2 regions of the Paenibacillus sp. FSL M7-0134 genome follow, and region 1 is predicted to be linked to the other one. Evidence: riboswitches for the same ligand, from Rfam matches in the RefSeq annotation. Region 1 holds a riboswitch; the other holds the start of a gene.
What was found. A riboswitch is a leader RNA that binds a small molecule or an ion and turns the genes downstream of it on or off. The one in region 1 is predicted to bind S-adenosylmethionine.
Positions count from the first base shown of each region.

Region 2: another riboswitch for S-adenosylmethionine. It lies ahead of NSQ58_RS07320 (methionine ABC transporter ATP-binding protein); the one in region 1 lies ahead of metA (homoserine O-acetyltransferase MetA).

Region 1 is NZ_JBBOXV010000002.1:1,250,996-1,266,394, forward strand. Features, by position in the region: gene NSQ58_RS21265 (MFS transporter) at 1-904, shown strand, start outside; gene NSQ58_RS21270 (NAD(P)/FAD-dependent oxidoreductase) at 976-2,214, opposite strand; gene NSQ58_RS21275 (hypothetical protein) at 2,328-2,564, shown strand; gene NSQ58_RS21280 (spore coat protein) at 2,599-2,985, shown strand; gene NSQ58_RS21285 (Lrp/AsnC family transcriptional regulator) at 3,129-3,629, shown strand; gene NSQ58_RS21290 (aminotransferase class I/II-fold pyridoxal phosphate-dependent enzyme) at 3,642-4,853, shown strand; gene NSQ58_RS21295 (aspartyl-phosphate phosphatase Spo0E family protein) at 4,968-5,174, shown strand; gene NSQ58_RS21300 (hypothetical protein) at 5,276-5,845, shown strand; gene NSQ58_RS21305 (cob(I)yrinic acid a,c-diamide adenosyltransferase) at 5,864-6,427, shown strand; gene NSQ58_RS21310 (RluA family pseudouridine synthase) at 6,449-7,408, shown strand; gene NSQ58_RS21315 (arsenate reductase family protein) at 7,452-7,817, shown strand; gene NSQ58_RS21320 (5'-3' exonuclease) at 7,890-8,786, shown strand; gene NSQ58_RS21325 (ROK family protein) at 9,010-9,888, shown strand; gene NSQ58_RS21330 (HRDC domain-containing protein) at 10,055-11,062, shown strand; gene corA (magnesium/cobalt transporter CorA) at 11,224-12,159, opposite strand; SAM riboswitch class I at 12,711-12,836, shown strand; gene metA (homoserine O-acetyltransferase MetA) at 12,955-13,872, shown strand; gene NSQ58_RS21345 (PLP-dependent transferase) at 13,997-15,181, shown strand; gene NSQ58_RS21350 (aminotransferase class V-fold PLP-dependent enzyme) at 15,178-15,399, shown strand, end outside.
Region 2 is NZ_JBBOXV010000001.1:1,637,944-1,653,342, forward strand. Features, by position in the region: gene NSQ58_RS07270 (peptidoglycan D,D-transpeptidase FtsI family protein) at 1-405, shown strand, start outside; gene NSQ58_RS07275 (peptidoglycan D,D-transpeptidase FtsI family protein) at 586-2,664, shown strand; gene NSQ58_RS07280 (Cof-type HAD-IIB family hydrolase) at 2,747-3,496, shown strand; gene NSQ58_RS07285 (DUF456 domain-containing protein) at 3,548-4,027, shown strand; gene NSQ58_RS07290 (putative polysaccharide biosynthesis protein) at 4,166-5,800, shown strand; gene NSQ58_RS07295 (DUF2515 family protein) at 5,818-7,107, opposite strand; gene NSQ58_RS07300 (thioredoxin family protein) at 7,345-7,689, shown strand; gene NSQ58_RS07305 (COX15/CtaA family protein) at 7,863-8,795, shown strand; gene NSQ58_RS07310 (UbiD family decarboxylase) at 8,925-10,691, shown strand; gene NSQ58_RS07315 (Cthe_2314 family HEPN domain-containing protein) at 10,743-11,468, shown strand; SAM riboswitch class I at 11,594-11,733, shown strand; gene NSQ58_RS07320 (methionine ABC transporter ATP-binding protein) at 11,870-12,892, shown strand; gene NSQ58_RS07325 (methionine ABC transporter permease) at 12,889-13,557, shown strand; gene NSQ58_RS07330 (MetQ/NlpA family ABC transporter substrate-binding protein) at 13,632-14,474, shown strand; gene NSQ58_RS07335 (SDR family oxidoreductase) at 14,618-15,382, shown strand.

The DNA.
Region 1 (15,399 bases):
GTTTAATGTGATTTTTTTCGAAGTCACGGATCAGGCAAGCCGTGATCATTTTAACGGATGGGTGGGTCTGCTGGGCTCGTTTTCTGGTATAGTGGGTCCTTGGCTGTCCGGTTGGATTATTGCCCGTATGGAGGATGACGCAGGTTATCGCGTGATATTCAGTATTTCCTTGGCCTTTTATGTCGTAGGAGTGGTGCTTAGTTTCTTTCTTCGCAAACGTAAGCCGACAGGAAATTACAATTGGAAAGAGCCCAAGCAACGATTGTCACAAAAAGGGAGTATGTGGCGTCCGTTGTCGTTATCGCTTATTGCCCAGGGCATCCGTGAAGGGGTGTTTGCCTTCCTGATTACGCTGCTCGTATATGTAGCTACCCAACAGGAATGGAAGCTGGCACAGTTTTCACTTATCACCTCGGCGGTATCATTTTTCAGCTTTTGGGCTGTCGGAAAATGGCTCAAGCCACACTATCGTTCGGCGGGTATGCTGTTGGGTGCCGTGTTGTTGGTGATCGCGCTATTACCGTTATTGTGGCGTATGGAGTATAGCACACTACTGATTATGGGGATCGGCACCGCTTTATTTATGCCTTTATATTTAATTCCCATGATTTCTGCGAGCTTTGATTTAATGGGTACGAGTAAAGGAGATGCCAATCAGAGAGTGGAACTGGTTGTGTTGCGCGAACTATGCTTAATGGTAGGCCGATTGACCGGAACACTCATTTTCTTGGGTGTCCTAAGTATCAGCAAGGCTCCTACGGCGATGATCTGGTTGTTGATTGGCCTTGCATTGATGCCAGTGCTCGGATGGTTTTTTATGCGAAGTGTGCTGAAAATGGAACAAAAGACGAAGCAGAGCAAATCTCATTCCCATGCACAACGCTGGCACAAGCAAACCGAATAGTTTGAAAATACATTAAAAAAAGCCTCCAGACCCAATTAGTAGGGGAAAGAGGTTCTTTTTGTATTCATATGTTAAACCATCGGTTCCGTTGTTTCAGGCGAGGGCTTGGTAGTACGGTTTAGAGAATAAAGCTCCATTTCAGGTCGGTGTGTGCCCGTCAGTTCATCAGCCAATAGCTGTGCGGCCATCATACTCGTAACCGTCCCATTTCCCCCGTAACCCTCCAAAAAATAGCAGTTTGGAAAACGTGGATGTGGACCAATATACGGCAAGCCGTCGTGAGAGGAGCCGAATACAGCCGCCCAAGCATAGTCGATCTGAAATGGAACACCGGGAAAATGCTCCTGTAGTGTTTGCAATAGCTTTTGCTGTTGGTGTAGCAGCCTGATTTCACGTTGATTGGCGTCCAGTACAGGTTCATCCAAACCACCAATAATGATGCGTCCTTCCGGTGTTGAGCGTATGTACAGATAAGGACGAGCAGTTTCCCAGATCAGACACTGCTCATGCCACAAGGGAACATCTCCGATTGGATTGGTGGCGATAGCATAAGAGCTTTCCAGAACGGCTCCGCGATCTGTTTTAATCTCCTGTGTTTCATAACCTGTTGCAAAAATGATTTTTTTCGCTCGGATAATTCCACCGCTGGTATGACAAACAACTTCATTTTCGTTGAATTCAAAATGCTTGGCTTCCGTATGCTCATATAAGCGTACACCGAGACGGCTGGCGGATTGCAACAGTCCTTGAGCAAACAAAAATGGATTAACCTCAGCATCTTCGTGTGTGTACAAGGCTGCTGGTTTTCGAAAAGGAAATCGGGCTGCAATCTGTTGCTCATCCCAGTATTCGACGGGAAATCCAAACCGGGTTAGCTGTTTGTACTCTTCCTGAAGCGTCTGCACATCCTCCGATGTACTTGCATAGTACAGGCTACTGCGGCGTATAAAGAATGGATCAATTTCCAGCGTGGTAGACAGTTTTTCCAACTGATCCAGAGCATCTTTGCACATACGGTAAAACAGTACACCGTTCGTTTCACCAAACGTATTGATGAAGGAGGTTAAGGTCTTATCATTGCTATATTGCAGCAGTCCGGTATTGGCCGAAGAACTTCCATGTACCAGCTTGCGTTTATCAATAACCACGGTGTCTATCTGTCGTTCTCCCAATAGCCGGGAGCAGATGGACCCACCCATCCCGCCTCCGATGATCAGTACATCACAATTTAAATCCTCTGCCAAAGGCGGAAAATCCGATGTTTGCTCCAAGGTACTCGGCCAATACGTATTCCCGCTAATCAATTCCATATAAACAGCACTCCTTATAGGCAATATGTAGTATCTCTTATGTGTACATAGTATTTCGCCAAACGGACAAGATAACCAGCGTGCAACAAAACATTTAAGGAGGCACAGAGACTATGCAATCTACCAACATGCAACCCTTGACAGGCAAAGAGCTGGAGTACATCGTGGACTCCATTTCCAATGAAGAACTGCTGCTCAAGCAATGTACGGCGACAGCAGCATCCATTCAGCATCCAGCCATTCAGCAAGCTTGTCTGCAATTCGCGAGAACTCATGAGAACCACCTGAACCTGCTTTCCAATGCACTTCAACAGCACCAGCAGCTTGCTCCTATGCAACCGCAGCAGTAATTATGGATTAACCAATAAAGGAGGTAATATCACGATGTTTTCACAGAACAATACGTCATTTATGCCCGAAGAAGATTTGCTCTATACCATTCTTGCCGATATGAAACGCACGGTGGGAGAGTATACAACAGCGACAACGGAATCCAATTGTCCGTCTGTGCGTCAGATGTTCACCGACCTTACGAACGATACGCTGCGCCTACAAGGCGATTTGTATCGTCTGATGAGTCAGAACAATATGTACTCCACTTCGTCAAAAGCACTGCGCATCGATTTGGACAAACAGATTCAAGAAGCTCGCAAGACCCAACACGAATGCCAACAGTTCATTCAGCAAAAGTCGTCATCAGCGGGGGGATATGGTCAACCTATGCATCAGCAAGGGCAGCCTACTCACCAAAATAACCCTTACTATATGTAAACGGGATATTCCGTTTTTGAAGCAATTTCCCATAACAGCCGTCCGTCTGCCGGGTTTACCGGGGCGGACGGTTTTTCTTTGCAGGTTTAAAGTGCGTATTGTATGATGTATAGTAATCTCTTTCGATGGAGGCCTTATGTAGAATGACAGAGCTAAATGGTTTGAAATTAAAAGTGCTGGAATTGTTAAAAGAAGATGCAAGAAGAACACCGACTTTGTTGGCTACTTTACTGGGGGTTGATGAGCAGGATGTACGCACCTCAATTAAAGAGCTCGAAGACCAACATGTAATCGTTAAGTACGCCGCCGTAGTCAATTGGGATAAAGTCGACGACGAAAAGGTTACTGCTTTGATTGAAGTACAGATTACACCCGAGCGTGGAAGAGGATTTGAAGGTATTGCAGAACGGATTTATTTGTATCCGCAAGTTAAATCGGTTTATCTCATGTCTGGAGCATACGACTTGCTGGTAGAAGTTGAAGGCCGCAACCTCCGTGAGGTCGCTAATTTTGTGTCGGAGAAACTGTCTCCTATTGACTCGGTCTTGTCCACCAAGACTAATTTTACGCTTAAAAAATACAAGCAGGACGGAATTATCTTTGAGGATCATCAGGAAGATAATCGTCTGGTGATTTCGCCGTAAAGGAAGATCATGATGAATCTCAAAACAGAAACATTTACCGACAGTAACAAAGCCATGAGTTCCTATTTGTCCCCGTTGGTGCGCGAAATTCCATCTTCGGGCATTCGTAAGTTTTTTGACTTGGTGGGTGGCAACAAGGATATTATTACCCTTGGTGTAGGCGAACCGGATTTTACAACCCCTTGGCATATGCGGGAAGCCTGTGTCTATTCATTAGAGCGAGGTTTTACCAGCTACACGTCTAATGCGGGAACGCCAGAACTGCGTGAAGCGATTAGTGATTATCTGAATGAGCAATTTGAAGTTAATTATGATCCTAAAAATGAGATTATCGTGACCGTTGGGGGAAGCGAGGCGATTGATCTTGCCTTGCGTGCGTTAATTGTACCTGGCGACGAAATTCTCGTGCCCGAGCCGTGCTACATTTCATATTCTCCAATCACTTCAATTGGAGGCGGGATTCCGGTAGGTATTGAAACATTTGCTAAGGATGAATTTAAGCTGACGGCTGAGGCGTTGGAGGCAAAAATTACACCTAAATCCAAGGTGCTGATTTTATGCTATCCGAGTAATCCAACTGGGGCTACGATGACTTATGAAGATTGGCTTCCGATTGCCGAAGTCGTGGAAAAGCATGATTTGATCGTCATTTCTGATGAAATTTATGCTGAATTGAATTATGGAGAGAAGCATGTTAGTTTTGCCGCTATGCCTGGTATGATGGATCGTACGATTCTCGTCAGTGGTTTCTCCAAAGCCTTCGCCATGACAGGCTGGCGTATTGGATATACATGCGGACATCCAGATCTGATTGCGGCTATGCTCAAAATCCATCAGTACACCGTAATGTGTGCGCCTTCTATGGGGCAAGTTGCGGCACTGGAAGGCTTGCGGAATGGTTTGGGTGAGAAAGATCGTATGGTAGAAGCCTATAATCAGCGTCGCCGTCTGATGGTTGAAGGGTTCCGGGAAATCGGCCTGGAGTGCCATGAGCCAAGAGGGGCTTTTTATGTTTTCCCTAGTATTCAAAGCACGGGACTTAGCTCAGATGAATTTGCACAGCGTCTATTGGCAGAGGCTAAAGTTGCGGCTGTACCGGGTAATGTGTTCGGTTTGGGAGGCGAAGGCTATCTTCGTTGCTCATACGCGACTTCTGTTGCTCAGCTGACGGAGGCACTGGATCGGATTGGTCATTTTGTAGAAAAAGTAAGAAAAGAAGGTTAAAATTATTTTTTTATGGGTAATTCATAAAAAATAGTCTTTTATTTCTAAATTTCTATGCTATAATTTGAATTCGAAAGCAGGAAGTTCAATTTTTCAATTGTAGGAGGAATGCTCATGTCATATGTTGGATATAATTCGTCTAGTTCAATAGGATACGACATTTCCCTAGAAGATGAAATTTTGTTCCTGCGCAATGAGATGATGCGGACGTTTCAGGAAGAGCAGTCCTTCACCTCTGATCTTGTCATCGAGATTAGTTGCAAGCTCGATTTGAAAATCAATGAATACATGAAAATGTATGGTACGGAATGCAAGGTTTAACCGTGTGAAGTCAGCCAAAGGTAAGAAGGAGGCCGTAGGGCCTTCTTTTTTTGCGTTCACAACTTATGATATATTAATGGCATGGAAGAGGGGGCGTACATATGAGAACAGGGCTAAAAAGGCTATCGCCATGGATTATCGGAATGTTGACACTTGTATTATTGGCTGGATGTGGGGGACGGGACAAGGACAGCTTCTCCATTTTTATTATGGATAAAGGGGATGCTTCAGTCATCCGTGAAGAGCTGGCACAAAAGCTTAAGGATAAGCTGGGCGAACAGGCTCCGACTATTGAGATTTCAGTCAGTCCGCTGTATAACCAGCAGAAGCTGGTTGTAGAATATGCGGCCGGGGAGCATGATCTGTTTCTTTTGCCGGAAGAGGACATGAAGCTGTATGGACAGAATGGTTCGAATCTGCCGTTAGATGATGCTTTTGACAAGAAGACGTACGCTCGGGGCGTGTTCGAGGGCGGCGTATTTAAGAAGAAGGGGCAGGAGGAAGAAGAAACAGATGTAAGCAAGGAAACTCATTTGTTCGGAATTCCGGTGGAGCAGATGAAGATGTTTAAGGAGCTAAAATATAACTCAAAAACATTATTTGCTACCGTGCCGCCTCGTACAAGCAATAAGGAAGAAGCCATCAAGGTGCTGAAAGCACTTACGGAATGATAAGGGGGATGGAGTAATATGGGGATCTATACCAGAACAGGTGATGAAGGACAAACTTCTGTGATTGGAGGTCGAGTGTCCAAAGATGATGACCGTGTGGAGGCATACGGTACAATTGACGAGCTGAACAGCTTTGTAGGACAAGCGATCAGCTTTGCCGAAGGGGAAAAGTTTGCGGATATTCGGACTCAATTGGAGGAAATACAGCAGGAGCTGTTTGATTGTGGTTCGGATTTGGCGTTTGTTAAAATCAGTGAAAGCAAATATAAGGTGAAAGACGAGCTGGCAGAGCGACTGGAAGGCTGGATTGATGCATGTCAGGAGGAAAATCCGAAGGTGGAGCGTTTTATTATACCGGGTGGTAGCACATTATCCTCAACGCTTCATGTTTGCCGTACGGTTTGCCGACGCGCGGAACGCCGTGCTGTTACACTAGGTAAACATACGGACATCAATCCGGCGGTACGTCGGTATTTGAACCGTCTTTCCGATTATTTCTTTGCCGTTGCTCGCACAGCGAATGTCCGTCAGGGTGTGCCCGATGTCGAATATGTGCGCAGCAAAAAAGTGTTCCGCAAATAAGGAGGCAACCGGGAATTTGTGATGAGCTTGTACTATGAACCTATCGTATATACGATCCCTCCTGAGGAGGAGGGCATGCTGTTGAAGACTATTTTACAAAAACGTATGAACATTTCTCGAAAGTTAATATCCAAACTCAAGCTGACCGAGCAAGGTATTATGCTGAACGGGACACGTGTGTACATCAGCGTTAAGGTAAAGTCCGGGGATCAAGTAGAAATTCGCATGGAGCGCGAGCGTTCTGATGATATTTTACCTGAACCCATTCCTTTTGAGATATTGTTTGAGGATGAACATTTGTTAGTGGTGAACAAGGCGGCGGGTATGATTGTCCATCCGACTCACGGTCATTACACAGGAACACTGGCTAATGGGGTTGTGCATTATTGGCAGGCCAAGGGAGAACTGTTCCGGTTTCGTCCTGTTCATCGTCTTGATCAAGAGACGACGGGTGTGCTGGTAGTAGCCAAAAATCCGTATGTACACCAGCATATTTCTGAGCAGATGATTGCGGGAACGGTGGATAAGCGCTATACGGCTCTGGTGCATGGGCGTCCTGAGCTGCAGGAAGGTAAGGTAGACGGACCGATTGACCGCAACCCGGATAATCCGCATTTACGTATGGTGACCCCGGATGGTTATCCTGCCCTTACGCTGTATAAGCTGGAGGAAGTGTGGAACGGGGGAAGTCGCATCGGACTAAAGTTGGAATCCGGGCGTACGCACCAAATTCGAGTGCATATGACTTATATCGGTTGTCCGTTGATCGGAGATAAAATGTACCGGATTACACCCGATGATGCTGCGCAACGTGAACGATATGATCAGCTTGATGCCAGGATGCCTCGACAAGCCTTGCATGCCTCAGAACTGTCCTTGGAGCATCCTGTAACCGGGGAGCGGCTGACGTTCTATGCTCCTCTACCTGAAGATATGGCTGAAATGCAGGAGCTATTAAGAGCGCAATATTTTTCAGAATAAAATATAAATAAGCTATCGAAACCAAATGGAGGTTAATCTAGCGATGAGCCAACTGAAAGTATATCAGTATTCTAAATGCAGTACCTGTCGTAATGCAGTGAAATGGCTGCAAAACAAGGGACATGAGACGGAACTTATTCCTATTTTTGAACAGCCGCCCGGCCCGGAGAAATTGGAAGATTTAATTCGAAAAAGCGGGCTGGAGCTGAAAAAGTTTTTTAATACAAGCGGTGAGGTGTACAAAGAGCTAAAGCTGAAAGATAAGCTTGGAGACATGAGTCGTGAAGAGCAAATTTCGCTTTTATCCTCGAATGGAAGATTAATCAAACGCCCGATTGTAACCGACGGGAACAAAGTAACGATAGGATTCAAAGAGGAAACATTTGAGGACACATGGGGAGCTCAATAACGCCCAATTTACACTCACGATATGTTATACTGTGGGGGTTAAATATTATGATGAATGGGAGCAATACAATCTGTGACACAACGCAATGAACAATCCGTAATGCTGGTTGACGGCATGGCCCTGCTATTTCGCGCTTATTATGCAACCGCCGCAAACGGTTATATCCGTCGTACAAAAGCTGGGGTGCCAACGAACGCCATCTATGGTTTTATTCGATATTTTTGGGATGCAGTCCAAACGTTTAATCCTACACATGTCATTTGCTGCTGGGATATGGGCGGAACGACATTCCGTGGGGAACATTTTGCTGCGTATAAAGGAAACCGAGCCGACGCACCGGATGATTTGATTCCCCAATTTACATTGATTCGTGAAGTGACGGACAGCCTCGGCATACCCAACATTGGAGCGGAAGGCTTTGAAGCCGATGATTGTATCGGTACGCTTGCACGTCATTATTCGCAAAATGAGGACATGGATGTAATGATTCTCTCAGGAGATCATGATTTACTTCAATTAGTGGATGAGCGGACACGGGTCATTATTATGAAAAAAGGGCACGGCAATTATATGGTATACACTCCGGAGACCCTGCTGACTGAAAAAGGGCTTAAGCCACGCCAAGTGGTGGACCTTAAAGGCCTGATGGGGGATGCAAGCGATAATTATCCAGGAGTACGAGGTATAGGTGAGAAAACGGCACTCAAGCTGGTGCAGGAATACGACTCTATTGAGGGCATTCTGGAGAATCTGGATCAATTAACACCCTCGGTCCGTAAAAAAATTGAGAGTGATTTGGATATGCTGCATCTTTCACGCAAACTTGCTGAAATTCACTGTGGTGTACCTGTAGCATGTGCTTTGGATAGCTGTCTGCTGACGCTGGATCACGTGCAAATTGTAGACAAGTTTGAGCAGCTTGAAATGAAAAGCTTGTGTACATTGATGGGTGTCGCAACCGGATCTTAATGAAGCTGTTAGGCTTGGTACGTACAATTCAGGTAAAGTAAGTAATATAGGGACGCTGACGCTTGATGCGTTAGTGTCCTTATTTGTATACCCATATGTCGACGGAGTTATATAGTCATGTGAAGGATTATATACAATTGCGATAAGGGGATTGACCTCAGGTACATTTCAGGTGAATATAGTGGAGAGAGAACCGGATTATCGAAAGGGGACAACAGCAACTATGACAGTATTGGGAGCAATTGAGGCAGGCGGTACCAAATTTGTATGTGGAATTGGCAACGAACGTGGAGAGGTACTGGAACGGGCGAGCTTTCCAACAACCACCCCAGCAGAAACAATGGAGAATGTCATCGCATTTTTTGAAGGCAAGGGCATTGAAGCATTGGGCGTAGGCTCGTTCGGGCCGATTGATCCTATCGAAGGTAGTGATACATATGGCTATATTACAACAACGCCAAAGCCACATTGGGGAAATTACAATCTGATTGGCAAACTGAAAGAGCATTTTGATGTGCCTATGGGGTTTGACACGGATGTGAATGGAGCAGCACTTGGTGAGTCTATTTGGGGTGCCGCCAAAGGATTGGACAACTGTCTGTATATTACGATAGGTACAGGCATCGGGGCGGGTGCTTTGGTTGGTGGAAAGCTGATACATGGATTATCCCACCCGGAAATGGGGCATATTCTGGTACGTCGTCACCCAGAAGATACTTACGAGGGGACATGTCCTTATCACGGAGATTGTTTGGAGGGACTGGCAGCAGGTCCTGCGCTCGAAAAAAGATGGAAGGTTAAAGGACATGAGCTTTCTGTCGATCACTCGGCCTGGGAAATGGAAGCGTACTATCTGGCACAGGCTTTAATGAGCTATGTATTAATCCTGTCACCGCAAAAAATTATTATGGGCGGGGGAGTGATGAAGCAGGACCAACTGTTCCCGCTCATTCGTACCAAGCTTCAAGAACTTTTGAACGGATACGTACAGCATTCGAGTCTGACAACAGATATTGAGCAATATATCGTATCTCCGGGATTGGGTGACAATGCTGGATTGTGCGGTGCTCTGGCATTGGCAAAGGAAAAGCTGAATCATTAGAATTTATGGTTGACGGCACTCCAAGGTACGGTTATTATATAGGCAACAGTATAGTACGGCTCAAAAAGGGAAGCACCTTTCTTGCGAATACGCAGGATGGGTGCTTTTTTTTGCGTTTTTGTGTTGTGCGGGACTGTCTTTCAACGATATGAGGGAGGAAGAAATCATGGATATTGTATTTTTAAATCGCTTGTCCAAACGAAATGAACAGGGCTATGAGGACTTTGCTCAGGTATGGATTGGGCAGCATGAAGGGGGATGGAGTGCAGGCTGGAGCACACAGCATGTCCCGGATGAAAGTATAGACGACCTTTGGTATGAGGGCAGCTTGTGGCAGGAATTACTACATGTATACCGTCATGAGCTGGCGCTCAAAATGGCTGAGGGCTATAGGCCCTTAATCCATGGCGTATTTCATGAGCAAGAAGGATCATCAGGACGAGGACAAACGCTGCAAAAGCTGTATTGCTACAGTGATTTGTTTCCACGTGATGAAGTGTATGAGCAGTTGACGATGTGGAGACGGCAAAAGGCAGCAACGGAACGAAAAGCACCTTATTTTATCGCTACGAATCGGCTGCTTCGACTCATTAGCGTCTATCTTCCCCATACCGAAGAAGAACTGTTGGAACTGCCTGGTATGGGTCAGGGTAAAGTGTCGCAATATGGGACGGAGCTATTGGCTATTACGACACAAAATGACCGGACCACACCATTTCCGTTAAACTGGGTAACAGAGACGCTGGAAGAAGAAGTTTTTTTGTCATGGCTATACAAGCAAAAAGAGAACCAGTACAGGCAGGAGCTGAACAAATTCAGCCTAACTAGAACGATTATCGAAGGCATTTCGGACGGTCTTTCACTGGAGCATATCGGAATGAAGACAGGTTTGCATCGTAGAGAGATGATTGAAGCTGTGGAGCATTTGGACAGGGATGGCATTGATATGGAGAAGCTGATCCGCAAGGAGTTGGTGAATGTATCTGAGGAGGAGCAGGCAGCCATCTGGTCTGCTTATGAAGAGTTGGGGGATACGCTGCTCAAGCCCGTCATGCTGAAAGTGTATGGGGAAGAAAAGGCAACCGAAACAGGACTGGATCAAATTTACGAGCGTCTGCGTCTGATCCGTATACGGTTTCGTCATCAGCAGGTACCCGACCGACATGTTGGATAATATAGAACTGATTGAATAAAGCTAAAGTATTAAAGTACATTCAGGGTTCAACATACTAAAAAGCAGCAGCGAGTTCCACACAGGACACGGCTGCTGCTTTTTATGACCAAGCTGAAAATCGAAAAAAGTATCCAACTCGGTACTTTTCCCCCCTGTTCTTTTTAAACCCAGTCTTTCTTGCGGAAAATACAGAACATACTGACACCTAATGCCACCATAATACCAATGACGACAAAATAGCCATAACGTGTATGAAGCTCAGGCATATTATCGAAGTTCATCCCATATATTCCGGTAATGACTGTCAATGGCATAAATACGGTCGTAATTGCCGTAAACACACGCATAATTTCATTGGCACGGTTGGCGATACTGGATTGATAAGCTTCTCGAAGGTTACCCATCAAGTCGCGGTAAGTTTCAAAAGTCTCCGAAATTTTCACAGCATTTTCATAAATGTCGCTGAAATATTTTTGCAATTGATCGTCGATGAGCCGCAAATCCCGTTTGTTCAGGGTATTGATGACTTCTTTTTGTGGACCCAGCACTTTTTTCAGCCACAGAATCTCACTTCGTAAGCCGATGATTTCGTTCAAATGCGACTTTTTCGTATGCATTAGAATATCTTCTTCCAGCTTCTCAATGCGGACCTCAATCCGGTCACCAACCAGAAAATAGTTGTCAACAATCAAGTCGACCAACAGATACATAAAACGGTCAGGCTGGCTGACTTCTTGCTCCCACAGCATAGGCTTGAGGGTACGAAGCTCATTTATTTTCTGCTTGGTCACCGTAATGATAAAATGGCGGCCGAGAAAAATGTTCAAAGCTCGCAAAAATATTTCTTCATCATCAAAACGAATGCTATTTACAACGATAAAATAATGGCTTTCATAAATTTCAATCTTCGGACGCTGTTCTTCTTCACTCAAACAGTCTTCTACTGCAAGATCATGCATGGAAAATAAAGGCTGGAGCACTGTCAAATCATCGACATCGGCATCAATCCAATAAAAACCTTCTGCCGGTGCAGTAAGCGCCATTTCAATTTCTTCGACAGGGGTAAAAACCCCGTTGTTGACCAAACGGATTTTCATATATGTCACTCCTTATGCTCCGTCGTAACGGAAATACGTTTACCTTAAGCATAAGGAATGGACTCAGTTAGCCAGTTAGCCGGTGCGGGTAAGCGTGCACTCCCATCAAAAGCCGGAGGCTTTTGGAGCATGCAGAGCCTGGCGTCCCGTCTTTCGGCAAGCTGAAGTCATTCCTATGCTGTTGTTCAGGGATCGCCGCCTATTCGGACTCGGGTCGCCTTCCATTCCGGATTCACCTCTCAAATGTTCTTTTTTAGATTGCCACAGTATCGCAGGAAACACTCAAATCTGCACTACTGCTCCATATTTTTGCCTAATAGCACTTGTATAGTATAACGCTCGGCCTACGGCCTTTCAAGCGCAAAATCATGGGCTAAATCAACAGTAGTGGCAAGAGCTTCAACGATAGGAGGGATATGATTTAACCTATGGAAAAGGTAGACAAAATGTGAATGCAGGGTACAAATTTAAAAGTCCCATCTTGACGAAGCCCAGCCGATGCATTAAAGTGAACAACAAGAACTTTGTGAACCTAAAATGAATATAGCGAAATCTTATCAAGAGCAGGTGGAGGGACTAGCCCGATGATACCCGGCAACCGGCGATTTTAATCGCACGGTGCTAATTCTTGCAGGACGCGCGCTTTGTACAAAGAGCGTTGCCCTGACAGATGAGAGAGGCGCATATGGATACAAATATGACCTTTCTCTAACCTGAGAAAGGTCTTTTTATTATATGCCCGGCATCTCAACAAGACGATTTTCGCAAAACTTACCGAACAAGGAGTGAGTTTACATGCCGATTAAAATCCCAGACACGCTACCTGCCAAGGAAGTGCTGGAGGGCGAAAATATTTTCGTAATGGATGAAAGCTTGGCTTATCATCAGGATATTCGTCCGTTGCGTATCGCCATTTTGAATTTAATGCCTACAAAGGAGACGACGGAAACCCAACTGTTGCGCTTGGTCGGCAATACGCCGCTGCAAGTGGACGTCACGCTGGTGCACATGAAGTCTCATGTATCCAAAAATACATCGCAAGAATATTTGAACATGTTCTATAAAACGTTTGACGAGATCAAGAACAGTCGTTTTGACGGCATGGTCATTACAGGAGCCCCGGTTGAACAGCTTGAGTTTGAGGATGTGAACTACTGGGAGGAGATCCAGCAAATCTTTGAATGGACGAAAACGAATGTAACTTCGACCATGCATATCTGTTGGGCCTCACAGGCAGGCTTATACCATCATTTCGATGTCCCTAAATACGGGCTCGACTACAAATGCTTTGGCGTATTTCCACACACCGTGATTAAACCTAAAGTAAAATTGCTACGCGGCTTTGATGAATTGTTTTATGCTCCTCACTCCCGACATACTGAGGTTCGGCGGGAAGATATTGATCATATTGCCGAATTAGAAGTTTTATCCGAATCCGAGGAAGCTGGAGTGTACCTCGTAGCCACGCTTGACGGTAAACAAATTTTTGTAACTGGGCACTCTGAATATGACCCGCTTTCCCTGAAATGGGAATACGACCGCGATGTGGCCAAAGGAATGGATATTGAAGTCCCCAAAAATTATTTTCCTAATGATGATCCCAAGCGCACACCACCCTCAATCTGGCGGGCACACGCCAATTTATTATTCTCGAATTGGCTGAACTATTATGTATACCAAGAAACACCTTACGATATCGGGCCCCAGATTTAAAAAGGGGCTTGTAGTTTACCCTTGTACAGTACCACCTTGCAGTAGCGCAGCAGTATAGTCTTTGACATCCATTTTTGCAGGATATGTTATAGCACCCACTATGGAAGTTAACAGGAGGATTCATATGAGTGAGAAACAGTGGAAAATCGAAAGCAGATTGGCACAAATCGGTTCAGTAGAGGAGCCAGTAACCGGGGCTGTTAATTACCCGATTTACCAATCTACGGCGTTCCGCCATCCCCGTCTAGGTCAAAGCACAGGATTTGATTACATTCGGACGATCAATCCTACGCGAAAGGTACTGGAAGAGGCTTCTGCAGCACTTGAATCGGGTGATGCAGGTTTTGCATGTAGCTCAGGTATGGCGGCGCTGCAAACGGTATTTGCATTGTTTGGACAGGGAGATCACCTCATTGTATCGCTGGATCTGTATGGCGGGACATATCGCTTGCTGGAGCGTATTTTATCTAAATTTGGTGTAACAGCAAGTTATGTGGATACGAATGATCTTGAAGCACTCGAACAGTCATGTCGACCGAATACCAAAGCTGTATTCATAGAAACACCTACAAATCCGTTAATGATGATCACTGATATTCGAGCGGTTGCCGAGTGGGCATCACAACATCAGTTGCTTACCATTGTAGATAATACGCTGCTAACCCCATATTTCCAGCGGCCATTGGAGCTGGGCGCGGATATTGTGGTACATAGCGCAACCAAATATTTGGGCGGACACAATGATGTGCTGGCAGGGCTGATCGTAACCAAAGGCAAAGAGCTATCAGCTGAAATTTCCTTCCTGCACAATTCCATAGGGGCCGTGCTTTCCCCGAGCGACTGCTATCAGTTGATGAAGGGGATGAAGACGTTAGCGCTGCGTATGGACCGACATCAGCATAATGCAACAGTGCTATCTAACTATTTACTGACGCATCCGGCGGTGGCGGAAGTATTTTATCCAGCTCTCGAAGGCCACCCAGGTCGTGAGATTCAAAATAAACAATCCAGCGGAAATACGGGTATCTTCTCCTTTAAAGTAAAGGATGCTCGTTATGTGGAGCCTTTGCTTCGTCACATTAAGCTCATTGCGTTTGCGGAAAGTCTCGGCGGTGTGGAATCGCTAATGACCTATCCCGCTGTGCAGACACATGCGGACATACCAGCAGAAATTCGGGATGCAGTCGGGGTGGATGACAGGCTGTTGCGTTTCTCCGTCGGCATTGAACATACAGACGACCTAATTGAAGATTTGCGTTCGGCGCTGGAAGTTGCACGTCAAGAAGTAGAAGGAGGGGAGCAGCAATGATAGAGGATGCGAGAAGGATCGGCCAGGATCTGGACAAAGAGCGGAAGTTCGCTACCAAGCTGCTGCATTTCGGCTCTGAAATTGACAGTGTTACGGGGGCTTCGAGCGTCCCGATCTATCAAGCTTCTACCTTTCACCATCATGATATTTTTAATCCTCCACAGCATGACTATAGCCGTTCAGGTAATCCGACACGACAAGCTTTGGAGGATTATATC
Region 2 (15,399 bases), on a different contig from region 1:
CAGATTAAAGACACCAACGGCAATGTAGTACAAACGATTAAGCCGAAGGTGCTGAACGAAGTGAAATTCCCAGATGCATACTGGAATGAGGTCATACGCGGGATGGCAACAGATGTCAGCGCATTTAATGGTTTTCCTTATGACTTTGCTCGTAAAACGGGGACATCGCAGCAAAGCGTAGGCGGTAAACTGAAGGATAACGGGGTATTTATTGCCTTTGCGCCACGTCAGAATCCCAAACTTGCAGTAGCGGTTGTCATTCCTGAAGGAGGTTTCGGGGCTTTTAGTGCCGGACCTGTAGCACGCAAAATATTTGATGCCTACGATGAAGTATATGGTTTGGACGGGGTACCTAAGAAAAAGGTTGAAACAGCAACCGATTCTAACGCAATCAAACAGCCATAATCATTTTATACGATGTCATTTCATGAAAGCTTTCCTTAGCCTTAGGGCTGAGGGAAGCTTTTTTATGCTTTTTCTACGTTTTCTTACAAAATTGTCATCTTGGAATTCATCGTTTATTGCTTTGGATATGGTAGGATCAGGAATATGAAACCCTAATGGAAGGAGTAATGACCAGCTAATATGGACAGAGGAAGTTTGGATAAAAAGTTTTCATTTAAAAAGAAAAATGTTGGAGAGAATGAAGAGTCACGAAAAAAACGGACGGTTTTACGAACCAACCTACTGTTTTTTAGTGCTTTTGTGCTGTTTGCCCTGATCATTACCAGACTAGCTGTATTGCAGTTTGTACAATCGGAGGAGCTGAAAGGCCAGCAGCAATCCGTAAATACGAAAAATGTCCCGTTAGCCCCGAGTCGCGGCACGATTTATGACTCCACAGGTACGGTTAAGCTGGCGTATTCGACTCCAGTACAGTCCTTGTATGTAACTTTATCTAAGGATTATAGCAAACGTACGGAGAAAGATCGCAAGCCGGGGGAAAAGCTGCTCCCTGAGCTCGATGCTTTTGCTGCCAAGCTTGCTGCCAAATTAAACGAACTGGGTCGTACCGAAGGAGAGCAGCTTAATGCAGAGGAAATAAAAAAGCGACTGGACCCGGACTATAATCAATATAGGGGATTTACCCCACGTTTGGTCAAATCCGACCTGAGTCGGGAGGAAATCGCTTATTTTCTGGAACATCGGACAGAGTTCCCTGGTGTAGAGGTTGTAGAAGAAAGTATACGCCATTATGACCCGGATCGGGTGGCGGTACAAACGATTGGATATATGTACAAGTTCAAAGGAGCTCGAACGAACCGGCCCAAATATAAAGAGCTCTATGAAGCTAATTCGGAGGTTTTAAAACCGACACAGGTGTATTCGGAAAGTGAAACGGTCGGATATGATGGCTTGGAGCTTCAGTACCAGGATGAGCTGAGAGGAAAAAACGGATATAAAACGGTAGAAGTCAATCCGCGCAGCATGCCGGAGGGCATTGAATCCATTACTCCTCCTGAAAAAGGACATCATTTATATTCCACCATTAACAAGGAAATTCAGCAGAAAACCGAACAGGCCATTATGGATCAGCTTCGCTGGCTTCATACTCATGCCGTATCGGGGAAGCTTCATCAAGACGCTACCACTGGCTTCGCTGTAGCGATGGAGGTAGAGACCGGAAATATCGTGGCAATGGCCAGTATGCCGGATTATGACTCTAATGTATGGAAAAGTGGAAGTACCTCGCCTTCGGTATATGACGAAATTCAGCATAAAATGGGAAATGGAACCATTAAATCCGTGCCTAGCGGAAAAGCGGGTCCACATCCAGAATCCTCGGTGCTTCTGGGTTCAACCATTAAACCGCTATCCGTGCTGATCGGGTTGAAGGAAAACCTGTTTTCTCCCGGACAAACTTATCTGGATACGGGAAGTGCGTACTACGGCAAAAATCGCTCCAGCCGGGTTGGGAATTCTAGCGGACATGTGTATGGTTCTTTGACACCTAGCAGGGCAATTGAGGTCTCGTCGAATACGTTTATGGTGGATATGATCGGCAAGCCGCTGTATGGCAAATACGGAAGTAATGCAGGGGTACATCAGGGAATTGACGTATGGGACAAGTATATGAAGGAATTTGGATTAGGCGTTCCGACAGAAGTAGATCTGCCGGGCGAGTGGGCAGGTAGACTTGAGTATACGAGCAAGCATGAAAGTGCGTTGACACGATTGGTGCAGGCATCCTTTGGTCAGCAGGGAAAGTATACGGCGATGCAGCTGGCCCAGTATACGACTGTGTTGGCAACAAAGGGCAAGCGTATGCAACCTCATTTGGTCAGCAAAATTGTAGATGATCAGGGGAATCTTGTACGTGAATTTAAGCCGAAGGTGCTGAATGAGGTCGCTTTTTCAGATACGTACTGGAATACAGTGATTCGAGGTATGGCCACGGATGTTAAAGCCTTTAATGGATTTCCTTATGATTATGCCCGCAAAACGGGGACTTCCCAGCAGCTGGTGGGACGTACGGTTAAAGATAACGGGGTGTTCATCGCTTTTGCTCCGCGTCAAAATCCGAAGCTGGCAGTAGCGGTCATCATTCCTGAAGGGGGCTTTGGTGCGACGAGCGCAGGACCGGTTGCGCGTAAAATATTTGATGCGTATGACGAAGTATATGGGCTAGATGGTACTCCTAAAAAGCCTCTGGCAGCAAAGTGAGAACTTGAATACTTTTGTGGGCTTCTCTTTTTCATGGTAAAATGTCGTTGGACATAAGGGACATACAGGAGGAAGAGAGACTATGGGAGAAAACCAATATAAATACAAACTGCTTGCGCTCGACATGGATGGAACTTTACTGAATGATAATCATGAAATTTCCCTGGAAACGATTAACTGGATTAACAAGGCGATTCAGGAAGGGATTCATGTATGCTTGTCCACCGGACGTGCAGCGATGCATGCTCTTCCCTACGGTCAGCAACTCGGCCTGGAGACGCCAATGGTAACCGTAAACGGCAGTGAGGTGTGGAAATCACCCCACGAGTTGTGGCGCCGTTATTTACTTGATAAGGAGCTCGTTCGTAAGATGCACCAAATTGCTGTAGAAACAGGCTCTTGGTTCTGGGCTTACTCAACGGAGGAATTATATAATAGGGATCGTTGGCCGGATACATTGGACACACAGGAGTGGCTCAAATTCGGTTATAATACGGAAAATGACGAAATTCGCCACCAAATTTTACTTAAGCTTCAGGATATGGGTGGACTTGAAATTTCCAATTCTTCGATGACAAATCTGGAAATTAACCCAGCTGGTATATCCAAAGCCAGTGGAATCGCTGAAGTGTGCGATCTGCTTGGCATTACTCTGGAGCAGGTGGTTGCCGTTGGCGACAGTCTGAATGACCTGGCTGTGATTCAAGCGGTTGGACTGGGCGTAGCAATGGGGAATGCTCAGGATACGGTTAAAGAAGCCGCTGATTTGGTCGTGGCTTCGAATAATGACGACGGCATTGTAGAAGTGATCCGTGATTATGTGCTTGTGTAATAAAATGAATAATGCAGCAGACCGGATGAATGGACGAGAAGGAGGAGGCCCATGGACGTTGTAGGCTGGATTGTTGTTATTGTGCTGTTCATTGTGGGCATGGCCGGGGCGGTATATCCCGTATTGCCGGGGGCGCTCGCCATCTATTTTGCATTTTTTGTATACGGCTGGTTTTTCTCGTTTGCTCCATACAATGCATTGTTTTGGATTATACAAACACTAATCGTCGTTGCCCTTTTTGTTGCGGATTATGCTGTGAATGCGTGGGGTGTCAAGCGATTTGGCGGCTCGCGTCTGTCGGCGATACTGAGTACCATCGGGATTATTATCGGCCCCTTCGTTATTCCGGCATTTGGCCTGATTTTGGGACCATTTATCGGCGCTGTGCTGGGTGAACTAATTGGCAAAGCCCCGCTGGACCGAGCTATTAAAGTGGGCTTTGGCTCTGTATTAGGCCTTTTTACCAGCACCGTGATGAAAGTGATTTTGCAGCTTGCCATGATTATTGTATTCTTGATTTGGGTGTTATGACCCGAGATTCGTTTTGGTTTATTATGATTTGCAGAGACAGAATCGACATGCGGCTCCGCACCGGTGATGGCTCAGGCCATGACTGTTTGTGCGGGGCTTTTGCATGCGTGTGAACAGCAAGAAAGAAGGGAACGCATTTTGTCCAATAAAGAAACATTCCTTAAAGGTACGCTTATTTTAGCCGCTGCCGCCTTGGTGGCCAGAGTACTTGGTCTGGTACAGCGTGTTCCATTGGAGCATCTGCTCGGTTCCGTCGGGAACGCCTCGTTTACTATTGCGAACAACGCTTATTTGATGCTGCTCACGGTCGCTACGGCCGGCATTCCAAGCACGTTGAGCAAAATGGTTTCAGAACGTTATGCACTGGATCGGCCTTCGGAAGCGCGACGTGTGTATCGTGCGGCTTTGATATTCGCGGCCGCGGCAGGCATTATCATTACAGCGCTGCTGTATTTTGGAGCGCCTTACTTTGCCGAGCATGTAGCAGGGGTTCCGCAATCCGCTTTGGCCATTCAGGCTTTGGCACCAGCATTACTGCTGTTCCCTGCCATTGCCATGATGCGTGGATACTTCCAAGGGCGCGGTAATATGACCGCAGGCGGTATTTCACAAATTGTGGAGCAGGTTGCACGGGTAGCGACCGCTATTGTACTCGCTTTTATTATTTTGAAGCTAGGTTATGGAGATCGCGAGGTTGCGGCTGGGGCTTCCTTTGGAGGTGTCATGGGAAGTCTTGGCGCTCTAGCGGTCATGTTGTACTACACGGTGAAATTGCGTCGCCAGGATCGACAGGATCGTCAAGATCAATTCCAAGAGGAAAGCTCCGCGCTACCGATGATGCGCATTTACAAAGATATTTTCAAGCTTTCCATTCCCATTGTATTGTCGTCTCTGACGGTTCCGGCGGTCAACTTTATTGATACGTCGATTGTGGTGAGACTGCTGTCTGGTCAAGTGGGATTGGATCAGGCGACTACTCAGTTGGGTTATCTAGGCTCTCGGGCACAGAGTGTGGCGGGAATTCCGCCGATTTTGGCCATTGCGCTCAGCCAATCGCTCATTCCGATCATTTCAGCGGCATTTGCCCGTAAGGATGAGCAGCATTTACAAAATCAGATGACGTTGGCTTTGCGTATCTCTATTTTGACTGGAATGCCGATTGTGCTGGCTTTATGTGTAACCGCCTATTCTATTAATGGTTTACTGTTTAGCTCGCTTGGAGGCAGTGGTATCATTGCTGTTCTGACACTCGGAACGATATTCCAAATTACGATGATGACTTCTAATTCGATACTGATCGGTATGGGCAAGCCGCGTATTTCAATGGTTAATGTCATGGTCGGTATCGTCGTCAAGTTTGCAGCGAGCTGGCTGCTGGCTGGTTGGCTTGGAATTTATGGGATCATTGCTGCAACCGGATTATGTTTCCTCGTGATCACATTGCTAAATTTGCGTGTGCTTAAAGGGATTGTCTCCTTTTCCATCATGGGCCGTCGCTGGGCAGGGTTCTTAACCGCAGTCGTCGTCTCGGGAGCTATCGGATACGGTGTAAATGAAGCCTGTATTCTGCTGGTGCATCTGATGCCTGCGCGTGTGGCCTTCTTGATCGCGTGCTGCATTGCCGGGGCAGCTGTACTGGTATGCTACTTGTTGTTGCTGGTTGTACTGCGCGTATTGCGCAGGGACGAGCTTGGCAACTATCCGCGTATGTTGCAAAAGGTACTGCGTCCGTTAATGCGTCTACAGCGTGAGTCCACAGGACAACGAGGCTAAAAGAGCCCCCCAGTCTTTCAGTGGAAAGGTTGCAAGCTGTTATGGGCAACGTGGGCCATTGCTGTTTTTTGAATGCCATGACGATGCTCATGGCGCATGGCAAATAACAGCGGTCGCCTTGGTTCGCTGAGATGTCCAAGTGTGGAGCCGTCCTGAAACCAGTCATACCGGGGGATTGGATCATAAGCTGTATCGGACCAGACGGCGTTCAGCTCCGGACTGTACAGACGTTGTCCTGGCGGTAGCCATTCATGTGCTAAAAGCGTTGCACTTTCATCTGGAGAGTGCAGCGCTTTTTGTTCATTCGGTGTGAACAATCCGGGCCAATAGTCGCTGCGTGAACCTGTATGCGGCACACTGTTAGCGAATGCGGATACCTGGTCCAGCACCTGCTGATGGCCAAAGAGCATAGCATAGAGACTTTTGCCAAAGCCGATCCGCTCGTCCAAATGGCCGAAACGCTCCATTACTAGTCCAGCAAGTCCACCGTTCAGTCCAAGTGGAAATATAACCTGATTTAGCTGGAGCCAGTCATGCAAATAAAAGCCCGGCTTGTGTGTCACAAATTTTTGGAAATACGGATCTTTTACCACACGTCCTTCAATATAGTTTTGTTCATTAATGATGAGCGCCACAGTCAACAGAGAGCTATCCCGCCAAGCCCAGAAACGTTCCCAAAAGGGCTTCATGAATGGCGAAACGTGAAAATAAGGCAACAAGTGAAAGCAACTCCGACCCAAATGACGGCTGTGCATGTAAAGTTGCAACTGCGGATAAGCGTCTTGAAAAATAAGGGCGTTACAGCGCTCCAGTAGCCGATACAGCCATTCCTTTTCCTGTTCGCCGAACAGGTTGCCAATCAGTCCCCCTTTCAGATCGGTCATATTATAGCCGCCATTACGAGAAACCAGGTGGGCCAGTAATGCCCAGTGTAACTCCGGGTAGCCACGATAGCATTCAAGGTAAGCGGCAGTGCGGGTGACGTTGCTGCGATTCTCCTGTGCTGTATCGTTCTTGATCCTCTCCAGTAGCTCACAGTCTGTTTCGCATAAGGGCATATTCAGAGAAGAGGGACGCGTAGCGGGTCCGTTCACCAACATTATCGCTTCAGCTTCATTCATAGCGGCCTGTGCCGTATGATAATCCCACGCTAGTTCACGCAAGGGGGAGCGTAATTTGCGGGATTCGGTCCAAGCCGCCCGTTTGCCCTCCCAAGCTTCCTCTGCAACACGGGGAACGGAACCCAGTAACTTTAGCCCTCCTTGAAGCTGTCGAGATGCTGTATGGAGCCATTCGGTAAGAGACATGACTAAATTAACCTCCTTTCCAACTGCAAGCATCCCCGTATCCTGCCAAGTATGTTGGGTATGCTGTTAGGATGTCGACGCTTATGTGGATTCTTAAGTATATCTTTAGTATGCCTCAATGAGAGGGCTTCCAATCGGCATGTGAGTAGAATGGGGTAGTGTGCAAAAGCTTCACTTGGCGTTACAATAGAAAGTGCAATCTTTTCAGCACAAAAAGAATTTAAGGAGGAATCATCCATGCAAAAAATCGTCTCTCATGAAGACTTTAATAAGGCAATATCCACTCCGGGCGTTACGGTGGCTGTGTTTAAGGCGGACTGGTGTAAGGATTGTCATTTCATCGATCCGTTCATGCCTGATGTGGAACAACAATATGCAGATAAGCTTACATTAATTGAGATTGATGTAGAACAGGCCGAAAGCGTCAGTCAAGAGCAAAATGTATTGGGGATTCCTAGCTTTATCGCTTACAGTGAAGGGCGAGAACTGGTACGTCTGGTGAACAGACTGCGCAAATCCCGCGAAGAGATTGAGCAATTTTTGGATCGGGCTGTTGAAGTCCACGCGAGCTTAGCAAAATAACATCAAGACATTCAGAAAGCCGCTTCCTTCTCAGGGGGCGGCTTTCTCACGGACACGTTCACATTTTGTCAACAAAGCTCGTATGTCAAGGAACGATATATCAGTTATAATTACTTTAAGTGATCATTTCACAACATATAAAGTGAATAAATATTATATTTGGAAGGATACGGGTGAATTCTTTGAATAACAAAATCAGAATATTAAAATGGCTGGCACTCGTAACATGTATTGTCATGTTTTTGGCTACCTTCGGTGGAGGTGTCGTGACGCGGACGGATTCGGGTCTCGGCTGTGGCCGGGAATTCCCGCTGTGCAATGGCAAGCTGGTTCCGGCACATACGATTGCATCCCTTATTGAGTTCTCTCATCGCTCCGTCAGTGCCATGGCCGGGATTCTTTCTATCGCCTCATTTGTTGGCTTTTTGCTGTTTATGAAGCATCGGAAGGATTTGCAGCTATTCTCGCTGCTCACGCTCATGTTTGTCATCATACAAGGTGCAATGGGGGCGTTGGCTGTCGTCTTTTCCCAATCGGCTGCAGTCATGGGACTGCATTTTGGCTTTGCGCTTATCGCCTTTGCCAGTGCGACTATGATGACGCTGGGGGCCTGGCAGGAGCATGCAGATTCACGCCACACCCCGCGTCTGATTCCTGGGCCTGTCAGTCGGGGCTTTCGTAACTTTATATGGTTATCGACGATCTATACCTATATTGCTGTCTATTCAGGGGCGTTGCTTAGTCACTCGGTCATCCAGAAGGTTGTAAATATTGGGGGCTTCATATCTCCACTGCTGCTTCATCAGATTTCAGCTGGTCTGCTGTTCGTCATTATCTTGGCTGTGGGTCACTACTCATACCGTTATCACCCGAACCACCGGGATATCCGTATATTGGGTGTCGTATCGGTCTTGTTAATCTTGCTTCAAGTGGTGATTGGAATTATCTTGTTGTACGTCAACAAACCTGAAATCTACATGTTTATCGTGCTGGGACATATGCTGGTGATTGCATCGTTGTTCTCCATCTTGGCTTATCTGAGCTATCGTGTATGGCAATTGTCACCGGACCGCAAGCTTGTTCCGACCCAAGCACAACGTACCTAAGCGTTTCATAGATCATAGTCAAGCGGATTTTTGCCCAAGAGGCGTTTAAACACGTATAATAGCATATAAGAAACAAACCAGGCCCGCGAGTTTCTCGAGGGCTTGATTTGCTTAGGAGGAGTCGTCCAGTTGATCTACCAGAATTTGCGCCAATTTATTGAAGCGCTGCGTAAAGAAAATCATCTTAAAATTATAGAGGCACCTGTCGATCCTTACCTGGAGCTGGCTGAGATTCATCGAAGAGTCATTGAGGAAGAAGGGCCGGCACTGCTGTTCACGAATGTAAAAGGAACCCCGTTTCCTGTAGCCAGTAATCTGTTTGGCACAAATCGCCGTGTGGACATGGCTTTTGGCCCGCGACCAGAGCAGCTGATGGATGCGATTGTAGGAGCGACCAAAACATTGTTTCCACCTACACCCAAAGCATTGTGGAATGAACGTGGCCTGATTAAGGACATGCTAAAAGTAGGGCTAAAAACAGTATCTCATAGCGAGGCCCCTGTATTGGGAGTTCGCCGTACAGAGGCTCCGCTGGCACCACTGCCTAAAGTGACCAGTTGGCATGAGGATGGAGGGCCGTTTATTACGCTTCCACTCGTGTATACTGAGAAGCCAGGTCAGCCCAAGGATCATAATTTGGGGATGTACCGCATTCAGATTTATGATGATCAGACGACGGGCATTCACTGGCAAATTCATAAAGGCGGCGGTTTCCATTATCATGAAGCGGAACTGCGTAATGAGCCATTGCCTACGACGATTATCATCGGTGGCCCGCCTGCCCTGATTGCGTCTGCCATTGCGCCAGCACCGGAAAACTTGCCTGAGCTGTTGCTGGCTTCGCTTATTATGGGAGGCAAGCTGCCCATGACAGAAGACCCGCTCGGGGGTCACCGGATTCCAGCAGAAGCAGAATTTGCAATCAGCGGTTATGTACCGCCTCATGAACGCCGTCCGGAAGGCCCGTTTGGTGATCATTTTGGCTATTATTCATTACAGCATGATTTCCCTGTATTTCATGTCAAACATATGCATCACCGCAAGGATGCCATTTATCCGGCAACCATTGTAGGTAAGCCTCGGCAAGAAGACTACTATCTCGGTGAGTTTTTGCAACGTTTGCTGTCGCCTGCCTATCCGCTTGTGATGCCTTCCGTCAAGTCCCTGTGGGCGTATGCGGAAACGGGCGTACATGCGCTGGCAGCGGCAGTGGTACGTGAAAGCTACTCCCGTGAAGCGCTTGTATCCGGTTTTACTATTTTGGGTCAAGGTCAATTGTCGTTGACCAAGTTCCTGATGCTGACGGATCGAGTAATTGATTTATCTGACTTTAACCTACTGCTGGAAACCATTCTGGAGCGATTTAATCCAGCAAGGGATTTATTTATTTTCAATCACACGTCACACGATACACTCGATTACACAGGCCGCAAGCTGAATCATGGCAGTAAGGCGATTCTGATGGGGATAGGTGAGCCTGTACGTGAATTGCCTCGTGCTTATGAGGGAGGCGATCTGCCGGGAATTCGTGAAATTGAGCCCTATTGCGGAGGTTGCCTCGTCGTATCGGGTGCGCCCTTTGAGCAGGAGCCTGAGCTGGCGGCACGTGTTTTGGAGCGATTAGCAGCGGGTGAGCAAGAGTGGCCGCTCGTTTTCATTGTGGACGATGCCAAAGAAGTCGTTCGCTCTCAAGCCTCGTTCCTGTGGACGGTATTCACACGCTTTAACCCGGCTACGGATATGTACGCGGACAGCGAAGTGCGTTTGCATCATCTGAACTATAAGCTGCCGATTGTAGTGGATGCGCGTATGAAGCCGGGGTATCCGGATGAGGTGTTACCGCGTGAGGATATTGTTAAGCTTGTAGATCAACGATGGACGAGTTATTTCGCTTGACGCCCTAATTAAACCTACAGCCGGATTCTACATTTATAAGGAGGCGTAAGCATGATACGCAAGCTACTGGGTGAGCCACCACGTGTGAACAAAGGCATCCTGCTAGATGCCATGAATAGCATGTCAGCTATGTTGAACCTGCTGGAGCGGCAAATTCAGGCTGGTGGAGATCCGACCCACGATTTTCGGAAGGCGGATATTTTAACACGCGGTCTAATGTCATCTCTGGATGAACTGGAGCAGAGCCATCATGCTTCCGCCTTTTTCCGTATGAAAGTGAAAGCCGGATATGCTGAAGATATGAGTGAGGATGAAAAATCCGATTATGCATTATATGTTTTCTTTTATAAAGATGGGTTTGTTCGGGTTTTCTCTATTTTGGATAAGCTGGGTAACTGGCTAAATGATCTGTATGATTTAAAAACAGGGCAGTATAAGGCGCACTATTCGTATTTTACCGTGTTGCGGCAGCTCAAGTATCTCAAAATGCATCCTGTATTGACCGATAATTTAATTGATATCAAGGATACTTACAACGATGCCATCAATCGGCTGCGTAAGCGTCGGAATACGGAGATACACTATATGAATACGGAAATGCAGGATGATCTCTGGCAACGACACCGAGCTTTGTATGGAAAAATCCAACTGGAGGACCTCGATCACCATTTGGAAGATTTGCAGCAGGGCTTGGAAATGGTATGTCGGTCGCTGTCAAACGCCTTTACTTATACTGCGAAACAATGGGAGAATCGGGCAGTACGCCCAAAAATATGATAGAAAATATCCTTTGACAAAGCAATGTAAACTATCTATACTGAAACCTAGTTTCAGAAAAATGCTTGAATTATGTTTTTTTATATAAACTTAACGGACAGCTAAAGCTGGAGTTTAACATATTTTTCTTATCCAGAGAGGTGGAGGGACTGGCCCGATGAAGCCCGGCAACCCGTTCTTTCCCGGTGTAATACACTGGGAGGGAACATGATGGTGCTAATTCCTACAAAACCGCTAGAGTTATAGCGATTTTGGCAGATGAGAAAAGGTTCGCAAGGTGGGGCCCTTTTCATTCTGTGAAAGGGGCTCTTTTTTGTATAAATAAATAGCGATTTTATACAATCCTGAGAGATGACAATTGGTTAAAAGGGTAAGGAAGAAGTGAAGGGGGTCGCAGCACGTTGATAGAGCTTAAGCAGTTAACCAAGCATTATGGCAAAGGCAACCGACGCGTTAATGCGCTATCTGGGTTGAATCTTTCTATAAAGCGTGGAGAAATATTCGGAGTGATTGGTCACTCCGGGGCGGGGAAAAGTACATTGATCCGCTGTATTAATTTATTGGAACGCCCTACTTCAGGTGAAGTATGGGTAGACGGGGTAAACCTCGCTACTGTGAGTCAATCCCAGTTACAGAAGCAACGTCGAAAAATCGGAATGATTTTTCAGCATTTTAATTTGTTATCTTCGGCAACGGTGTATGACAATATTGCATTTCCTTTGCGGTTGGTAAACACTCCCAGGGAAAAGCTGGACATGAAAGTTCGTGAGCTGCTGGAACTGGTGGGTCTGGAAGAACACAGTGGAAAGTATCCGTCACAGCTCTCAGGTGGACAGAAACAGCGGGTAGGAATTGCACGGGCGCTGGCTAGTGATCCTCATGTATTGCTGTGTGACGAAGCGACTTCTGCGCTTGATCCGCAAACGACGGGGTCTATCCTGAAATTGCTGTTGGATATTAATCAGCGCTTTAATTTAACCATCGTGCTGATTACACATGAAATGCATGTCATTCAAAGCATTTGTGATCGAGTTGGCGTCATTCATCAGGGCGACATCGTGGAGCAAGGCCCAGTGGCGGAAGTATTTTTGAAGCCACAGCACCAGGTAACCAAGGACTTTATCCAACGGGAGTCAGAACATCCCGAGGAGTTGCAAGCAGCGATTGCGGCAGCAGGTGGCGGTGAGTCGGCGCAGGTGGTACGTATCTCCTTCTTGGGCAGTAAAACATATGATGCGATTCTGTCGCGTACGGCTCGAAGCACTGGTGTTGATTTTGCGATCTTGCAGGGAACCATATCTACGATTAAAAATGTACCCTATGGACAGCTGATCGTTCGTTTTGAAGGAAACCATGAAGATATAGAGCATACGCTGCGCGAAGTGTCTGGGCAAGGACTTGATGTGGAGGTGATCGGACAATGAGCGAACTTGATTTTTCACAAGTGAGTTGGGATGAGCTAGGGAATTCTACTCTGGAAACCCTTCAGATGCTCGGAGCATCCGCATTGTTCACCCTCATTATTGGTTTGCCGCTTGGCATATTATTGTTTCTGGCGAGTCGCTCCTCGTTAACTCTGATGAAGGTGATATACATTGTATTATCATTCATCGTTAACATTTTACGTTCCGTACCATTTATCATTTTGATCGTTGCACTTATTCCTTTTACACGATCGCTGGTAGGTACCTCGACCGGGGTGTTGGGAACCATTCCACCATTGGTTATTGGGGCTGCCCCATTCTTCGCACGTCTTGTCGAAACGTCTCTGCGTGAAGTGGACAAGGGCGTCATTGAAGCCGCACAAGCGATGGGTGCCTCGACAGGACAAATTATCCGGCGTGTGCTGTTACGTGAGGCACTTCCGGGTCTGCTCGCTGCATTAACCATTACCGTCGTTACACTCGTATCCTACACGGCAATGTCCGGGATGATCGGGGGCGGTGGACTGGGTACACTGGCTATCAACTACGGCTATTATCGTTATGAAACGGCTGTCATGATCGTTGCGGTCGTGCTGATGGTCGTATTGGTACAATTGCTGCAAATGGCGGGAGATCGTCTTGTGCGGCATTATACTCGAAAATAGGGAAAACATATAGATATCCTTATTGATCAGGACGTCTGCTCCTGAATATTACAAATTATTGGAGGGGTAATAACATGAAGAAATGGGTATTGGCTGTATTAAGCTTGACATTAATTGCGGTGCTGGCGGCTTGCGGTACAAAGAGCACAACATCGGATACAAACAATGCGAACCAAAATACAGGCGGATCACCACGTGAAGTGGAGCTGAAAATTGGAGCTTCTCCTGTGCCGCATGCGGAAATTTTGGAAGCGATCAAGCCTCAGTTGGAAAAAGAAGGGGTTCGTCTCCAAGTCGTTCAGTTTAACGACTATGTACAGCCGAACGTACAATTGTTTGACAAGCAACTGGATGCTAACTTCTTTCAACATGTACCTTACTTGGATGTGATGAACAAAGAGCGCAAAATGGATCTGGTTTCTGTGGGCGCAGTTCATTTGGAGCCATTCGGTATCTACTCCCAAAAATATAAAAAGCTTGATGAAATCCCAGATGGCGCAACTGTAGCCATTCCGAACGATGCGACAAACGGAGGCCGTGCTTTGCTGCTGTTATCCAAGCAAGGTCTGATTAAGTTGAAAGACGAAGGAAACATTGAATCCACGGTGAAAGATATTACAGAGAATCCGAAAAATTTGGAATTCAAGACTTTGGAAGCGGCTATGCTGCCACGTCAGTTGCCTGAAGTGGATATTGCGTTGATCAACACGAACTACGCTCTGGAAGCGAAGCTGAATCCAACGAAGGATGCACTGGCACTGGAAGATAAAGATTCTCCTTATGCTAACGTTCTGGTAGCACGTCCTGATAATAAAGATTCCGAAGCGATTCAGAAGCTGATCAAAGCTTTGCAATCTCCAGAAACTAAAAAATTCATCGAAGATAAATACCAAGGCGCGATTATTCCAGCATTTTAAGCAGGGAACGAGAACGCATTGCACGCAAACCCCAGATTCTCTTGAACAAGAGGACTGGGGTTTCTTTTTGGATGGAGTTGTAGGGGAAGCTCAAATATTTTATACTTGGGGGTGACCGTTCTCTGTGAACAGGAGGAAAATTGTTGAGAGATAAAGTCGCATTCATAACCGGCAGTGCCAAAGGTTTAGGTAAAACGACCGCTTTGCGTCTGGCGGATGAAGGCTGTAATATTGCGCTAAATTATGTGCATAGCCAAGCAGAAGCCGAAGCGCTTAAGCGGGTGATTGAGTCTAAGGGAGTACGCTGCCTGTCTTTACAAGGGGATATCTCTGTTCAGGAAGATATCACGAGGCTGATTGGTGAAGTACAGGATCGGCTGGGTGGAGTCGATATTATGGTGAACAATGCCGGACCGTTCATCCGGGAACGCCGTCTGTTTGCGGATTACAGTGTAGCTGAGATTCATGCCATGATACAAGGAAATCTGGTTGGTACCATGCTGCTGGATCATTTGGTATTGCCCCACATGCGTAGCCAGCATTGGGGACGTATTATTCATTTTGGCTTTGGTCATGCTGGAGAAGCAAGGGCTTGGCCGCATCGTGCCGTCTACGCAGCCGCCAAGGTGGGGCTGGTGTCTTTTACGAAGTCACTGGCTGTGGAGGAAGCTCCTTATGGCATTACGGTCAATATGATCTGTCCAGGGGACATCCGAGGAGCAAATAAGGAAATGTCAATCGCCGATGTCATCGGCATGCAGGATAAAGAGACACCGCGTGGACGTCCGGGGAGCGGAGAGGACATTGCACGAGTGATCGCCTATTTATGTGAGGAGCATTCGGATTTTATAACAGGCAATATTATGGATGTATCGGGAGGTTTAGATCCCATTCGGCCAACCATATAAGCTTAAGTGATCCTTCA